DNA from 2 places in the Oceanimonas sp. AH20CE76 genome. Region 2 is predicted to be linked to the other one. Evidence: predicted binding sites of a transcription regulator. Region 2 holds the regulator's gene; the other holds the start of a gene.
The links. Region 2 encodes NrdR, which represses ribonucleotide reductase genes. Its sites were predicted from a motif close to CACNNTATANNGTG; they were not measured.
Positions count from the first base shown of each region.

Region 1: a site for NrdR is predicted at 2,124-2,137, ahead of nrdA (class 1a ribonucleoside-diphosphate reductase subunit alpha). Genes of this name have one in related genera too.

Region 1 covers NZ_CP155481.1:1,369,851-1,373,262, reverse strand. Annotated here, with positions in the region: gene gyrA (DNA topoisomerase (ATP-hydrolyzing) subunit A) at 1-878, opposite strand, end outside; gene ubiG (bifunctional 2-polyprenyl-6-hydroxyphenol methylase/3-demethylubiquinol 3-O-methyltransferase UbiG) at 1,056-1,754, shown strand; gene nrdA (class 1a ribonucleoside-diphosphate reductase subunit alpha) at 2,193-3,412, shown strand, end outside.
Region 2 covers NZ_CP155481.1:2,485,405-2,488,816, forward strand. Annotated here, with positions in the region: gene N2M06_RS12140 (riboflavin synthase) at 1-530, opposite strand, end outside; gene ribD (bifunctional diaminohydroxyphosphoribosylaminopyrimidine deaminase/5-amino-6-(5-phosphoribosylamino)uracil reductase RibD) at 530-1,645, opposite strand; gene nrdR (transcriptional regulator NrdR) at 1,646-2,095, opposite strand; gene glyA (serine hydroxymethyltransferase) at 2,287-3,412, opposite strand, start outside.

The DNA.
Region 1 (3,412 bases), 1.1 Mb from region 2:
CGCAGGGCGGAGATGCCCTCAATGCGCTTTTCCTTGACCAGCTCGGCGATTTTTTCAATCAGGCGCGCCTTGTTTACCTGGTAAGGCAGCTCGGAGACGATAATGGTCTCACGATTGGTTTTTTCGTCTACTTCTATATCAGCCAGGGCGCGCACGTAGATCTTGCCACGGCCGGTGCGGTAGGCATCGAGAATGCCCGATTTGCCGTTAATGATGCCGCCGGTAGGAAAGTCCGGACCGGGGATCAGCTCAATCAGCTGATCAATGCTGATGTGCTCATCGTCAATCAGTGCCAGGCAGCCATCCACCACTTCATTGAGGTTATGGGGCGGAATATTGGTGGCCATGCCCACAGCAATACCGGAAGAGCCGTTCACCAGCAGGTTAGGCACCTTGGTGGGCATCACCGCCGGAATCATTTCGGTACCGTCGTAGTTGGCTACCCAGTCAACGGTCTCTTTATCGAGATCCGCCAGCAGCTCATGAGCAATTTTATCCATGCGTACTTCGGTATAACGCATGGCGGCAGCAGAGTCGCCGTCTACCGAGCCGAAGTTACCCTGGCCGTCGACCAGGGTATAACGCATGGAAAAATCCTGAGCCATGCGCACTATGGTGTCATAAACCGCGATGTCGCCGTGGGGGTGATATTTACCTATTACGTCACCCACTACACGGGCCGACTTTTTATAGGGTTTGTTCCAGTCGTTGCCGAGCTCGTTCATAGCGAACAGCACGCGGCGATGCACCGGCTTCAGGCCGTCTCTAACATCAGGAAGCGCACGCCCCACGATCACGCTCATGGCGTAATCGAGGTAGGAGCGTTTCAGCTCTTCCTCAATGTTGATCGGCATGATTTCTCGGGCCAAATCGGTCATAGCAAGCCTTGTCCCCAGGTTATTGATTATATGGCTTTAAAAAGCGTGCCATTCTAGCACAGTTCCGGCCCGACGGGAGCACGTCATCGTGACGCCGGCTTTTTCACGGCTGGCGGCTGCCCGCTGCTTGGTTATAATGGCGGCCTTAATACCTTCGGCATGTAAGGCAGCTAGCTCATGAATGTAGATCAACAGGAAATCGAAAAATTTGAGGCCATGGCGTCCCGCTGGTGGGATCTGGACGGCGACTTCAAGCCCCTGCATCAAATCAATCCCCTGCGCCTGGGCTGGATTGCCGACAAGGCAGATGGCCTGTTTGGCAAACAGGTGATCGACATTGGCTGTGGTGGCGGCATTCTCAGCGAAAGCATGGCGCAGGAAGGGGCCGAAGTGACCGGTGTTGATATGGGGCAGGAGCCGCTGGCGGTGGCCCGGCTGCACGCGCTGGAAAGCGGCGTCAGCGTTAACTATCGCCAGGCCACCGCCGAGCAGATGGCGGGCGAGCAACCCGGCCAGTTTGATGTGGTTACCTGTATGGAAATGCTGGAACACGTGCCCGAACCCGCTTCAGTGGTGGCCGCCTGCGCGCAACTGGCCAAACCCGGTGCCAACCTGGTGTTTTCCACCATCAACCGCAACCCCAAGGCCTGGCTGCTGATGATAGCGGCGGCAGAAAACCTGTTCAAAATGGTACCCAAGGGCACCCATGATCACCGCAAGTTTATTCGCCCCGCCGAGCTGTGCCGCTTTATTGAGGCCGCCGGCCTGGTAGTCAAGGACATTCAGGGGGTGGTGTACCAGCCGCTGCTGGGCGATTTCAAACTCAGCCCCGACGCCGGCGTAAACTATATGGTTCACGCCATCAAACCGGTGTAACGAGACGCTGCCGCTCTCAATGCCTTGCTTTTTGTTCGGTCACATCGGGCGCTGTCAGGCATTGACTCCTGAGTTAAAATCGGCCTTCGTAGCCTGCTGCTGAAAGATCCTGCGGATCCCAACACGGGCTGTTTTTGCAAGCCAAATATTTAAAAAAAGTTTTTTTGCAGGCCATAAAAAGACCACTGTTTTGCTAACGCCAGAATGCCAACGGCACAGAAGTTAGTGAACACACACATAAGACTTGTGCCCACAGATTATCCACAAGGCAGTGGTCTTTTTCATGGGTTGAGAATACCGCCTCAACCCACTATATTGTGCCCATTCCAACGACGACAACTATATGTTGTGTTTTTCTGGTCAGGTAACCACACTATATAGTGTGGCCTGCCGGCACGAAAAATTGCGCCACAACATCACCGGGAGAAGGTTCACCTTATGAACAAACATTTGCTGGTTACCAAACGCGACGGCAACAAGGAGCCTATTGATCTGGACAAGATCCATAGAGTGATCACCTGGGCTGCCGAAGGCCTCGATAATGTTTCTGTTTCTCAGGTGGAGCTGCGCTCTCATATTCAGTTTTACGATGGTATTCGCACCGAAGACATTCATGAAACCATCATCAAAGCGGCAGCCGATCTGATCTCCGAGCAGACTCCCGATTACCAGTATCTGGCGGCCCGCCTGGCCATGTTCCATCTGCGCAAGAAGGCTTATGGCCGTTTTGAGCCGCCCCACTTTTACGATCATGTGGTGCGCCTGACCGAAATGGGAAAATACGACCAGCATATTCTGGCAGACTACAGCCGGGCCGAGCTGGAAACCCTGAACGATCGCCTGCATCACGATCGGGACATGAACTTCTCCTATGCCGCCATCAAGCAGCTGGAAGGCAAATACCTGGTACAGAACCGGGTAACCGGCGATATCTATGAAAGCCCCCAGTTCCTGTACATGCTGGTGGCCGCCTGCCTGTTCTCCAAATACCCGAAAGAGACCAGGCTGGACTATGTGACCCGCTTCTATGATGCCGTGTCCACCTTCAAGATTTCTCTGCCCACGCCCATTATGTCCGGGGTGCGCACCCCTACCCGCCAGTTCAGCTCCTGCGTGCTGATCGAGTGCGGTGACAGCCTCGACTCCATCAACGCCACTTCCGGTGCCATAGTGCGTTATGTGTCCCAGCGTGCCGGCATCGGCATCAACGCCGGTCGTATTCGCGCCCTGGGCAGCCCCATTCGTGGTGGTGAGGCTTTTCATACCGGCTGCATTCCCTTCTACAAGCACTTTCAGACTGCGGTTAAATGCTGCTCTCAGGGCGGTGTGCGCGGTGGTGCCGCGACTTTGTTCTACCCCATGTGGCACCTGGAAGTGGAATCGCTGCTGGTACTGAAAAACAACCGCGGCGTGGAAGAAAACCGCGTACGGCACATGGACTATGGCGTGCAGATTAACCGCCTGATGTATCAGCGCCTGATCAAGGGCGGTGATATCACCCTGTTCAGCCCGTCTGACGTGCCCGGCCTGTATGATGCCTTCTTTGAAGATCAGGCAAAATTTGAACAGCTCTATGTTAAATATGAAGCCGATGACAGCATTCGCAAACGTACCGTCAAGGCCATTGAGCTGTTTTCGCTGATGATGCAGGAGCGTGC
Region 2 (3,412 bases):
CGGCCAACCTGCCAGTCATTCAGCGTGGTGTTGTTTAATGTATGGGGTACCAGCGTCAATTTAAAGGCCGCGCCTGATACCGCATTTACTGTGAGGCTGATGCCATCTACCGTGATGGAGCCTTTTTCGGCAATATAGCGGGCCAGCGCCTCGGGTGCGTCAACCCACAGCTCAATGGCAAATCCTACCCTGGCTTTTTTGGTGATCCGTCCCACGCCATCCACATGACCCGACACCAGATGGCCGCCCAGGCGGGTGGTGGGCAACAGGGCTTTTTCCAGATTGACCGCCTGCCCCGTCTGGTAATCGGCAAAGCCGGTGCGGGCAATGGTTTCTGCCGAAACATCAGCGCAATAATAATCTTTGCCAAGCTCGGTCACGGTGAGGCACACGCCGTTGGTGGCAATGGAATCACCCAGTGCCACATCAGATAAATCCAACGCCGGACAATGAATGCGGATCACCGAGGAGGCACTCTTTCGCTCAATGGCGGCCAGGGTGCCGGTGGCTTCAACAATACCGGTAAACATCAGTCGGTTACTCTTGCAGTCAGTTTAAGATCGTCACCCACAAAGCGGCTGTCCTGCCATGCCAGCCGAGGCGGCTGACTCATGACGGTAAATTCCGGCAGCGCCAGCAGGCCCCGGGCCGGGTTGCCCATCAGCATGGGGGCCTGATACAAAATCAGCTCATTCACCAGTCCGGCCGCAAACAGCGCGCCCCCAAGCGTGGCCCCCGCCTCTACCCACAGATGGTTCAGCTGTCGCCGGCCCAGCTCGTCCAGCAGCAACGCCAGATCCAGCTTGCCATGATCGCTTAACGGCAGCAGGCATTCTTCTACTTGCTCGCTAAAACCACCGGTGACCTTGCTCCGCAGCAGCAAGATGGGGCCGGGCTGAGCAAACAGGCGCAGGCCGGCATGCAAGCGGTTTTGCGTATCAATAATGATGCGCAGCGGCTGGCGCAGCTCAGCTTCGGGGTAGTGTTGCTGCAGTGAGCCGGGCAGCTCCTGCCAGCGCACATTCAGCGCGGCATTGTCCATTAATACGGTATCGGCACCGGAAAGAATGGCGCAGCTTTGCGCCCGGTGGCGCTGCACATCGCGGCGGGCAGCGGGGCCGGTGATCCATTTGCTTTCACCATTGGCCAGTGCGGTGCGACCATCCAGGCTGGCGGCAAGCTTTAAGGTGACAAAGGGCCGGCGTGTGCGCATGCGGTGCAAAAAGCCTACATTCACCGCTTCCGCTTCCTGGGTCATCAGGCCGGCTTCGGCTGCTATGCCCGCCTCGCGCAGCATAGCCAGGCCCCGGCCCGCCACCTGGGGGTTGGGATCCACCATGGCGGCCACCACCCGGGCCACACCGGCGTCAATAAGGCCCTGAGCACAGGGAGGCGTGCGGCCATAATGAGAGCAGGGCTCCAGGGTCACATAAGCAGTGGCACCTCGGGCAGCACCACCGGCGGCCCGCAGGGCAAACACTTCCGCATGGGGGCCGCCGGCGCGCTGATGAAAGCCTTCGCCGACAATGTGGTCGTCTTTCACGATCACGCAGCCCACCGCCGGATTGGGGCTGGTGGTATAGCGGCCACGACGGGCCAGCTCAAGCGCTCTGGCCATCCAGTGCGCATCTTGGGGTGTGAACACTTATTGCTCCAGGCGGGCTATTTCTTCGCCAAACTGACGCAGATCCTCAAAACAACGATACACGGATGCAAAACGAATGTAAGCCACCTTGTCGAGCTGTTTAAGCTCGTCCATCACCAGGTTGCCCACCAGCTCCGATTTTACTTCTCGCTCACCGGTAGCCCGCAGCCGCGACTTGATGCGACTCACCGACTGCTCTATGGCCTCGGTGCTCACCGGACGCTTTTCCAGCGCCCGCTGCATGCCGGCTTCCAGCTTGTCTTCGTTAAAGGGTTCGCGAATGCCGCTGCTTTTAATAATGCGCGGCATTACCAGCTCGGCGGTTTCAAAGGTGGTGAAACGCTCCCTGCAGGCATTGCACTCCCGCCGCCGGCGCACCTGCAAGCCATCGCCCACCAGACGGGAGTCGATGACCTTGGTTTCAGTTGCGTTACAAAAGGGGCAGTGCATAAAGCCTCCGCAGGGCCTGTTAATCGGCTGTTAGTGTAAAGAAGCGGGGGATGTTTTAAAAGCGGGGAATTGTGAAGGAAGGGAATGGGGAGCAGGGAATTGTGAAGCGGGAATGGGGAATAGTGGGGGAGTTGCTACTCCCTATTCACTATTCCCCACTCCCTGGGTTTAGTCCCTAATCCCGGTGCGTGTTACGCGTAAACCGGGTGGCGACGGCAGATGTCCAGCACCTGCTCTTTTACGCTGGCGATGGTGGCGTCGTCGTTGATGTTGCTCAGCACATCGCAGATCCAGCCGGCCAGCTGGCGCACGTCGGCTTCTTTAAAGCCACGGCGGGTAACGGCAGGAGTACCGATACGAATGCCGGAGGTCACAAACGGAGAACGCGGATCATTGGGCACGGCGTTCTTGTTTACGGTAATAAAGGCGCGGCCCAGAGCGGCATCGGCTTCCTTACCGGTGATGTCCTTGTCGATCAGATCCAGCAGGAACAGGTGGTTGTGAGTGCCGCCGGATACCACCTTGAAACCACGCTTCTGGAACTCGTCGGCCATGGCCTGGGCGTTTTTCACTACCTGCGCCTGATATTCCTTGAACTCGGGTTCCAGCGCTTCTTTAAAGGCCACGGCCTTGGCAGCAATCACGTGCATCAGGGGGCCGCCCTGACCACCGGGGAAGACAGCAGAGTTCAGTTTCTTTTCCAGCTCTTCGTTGTTGGCGGCAGACAGAATAATACCGCCACGAGGACCAGCCAGGGTCTTGTGGGTGGTAGAGGTCACCACATGAGCATGAGGCAGCGGGCTGGGGTAAACACCGGCGGCAATCAGACCGGCTACGTGAGCCATGTCGACCATAAACCAGGCACCCACTTTGTCGGCAATTTCGCGCATGCGGGCCCAGTCTACAATGCCGGAGAAGGCAGAGAAGCCGCCGATGATCATCTTCGGCTTGTGCTCAACCGCCAGGCGCTCCATTTCTTCATAATCGATCACGCCCTGCTCGTTAATGCCGTAGGGAATGATGTTATACAGCTTGCCGGAAAAGTTGGCGGGAGAGCCGTGAGTCAGGTGACCACCGTGAGCCAGGTTCATGCCCATCACGGTATCGCCGGGCTTGACCAGCGCCAGAAAAACAGCGGAGTTGGCCTGAGAGCCGGAGTGCGGCTGAACGTTAGCCCAGGTGGCGCCAAACAGCTCTTTGACACGCGCTATGGCCAGCTCTTCTACCTGATCCACGTATTCACAGCCACCGTAGAAACGCTTGGCCGGATAGCCTTCGGCGTATTTGTTGGTCAGCTGAGAACCCTGCGCCTGCATC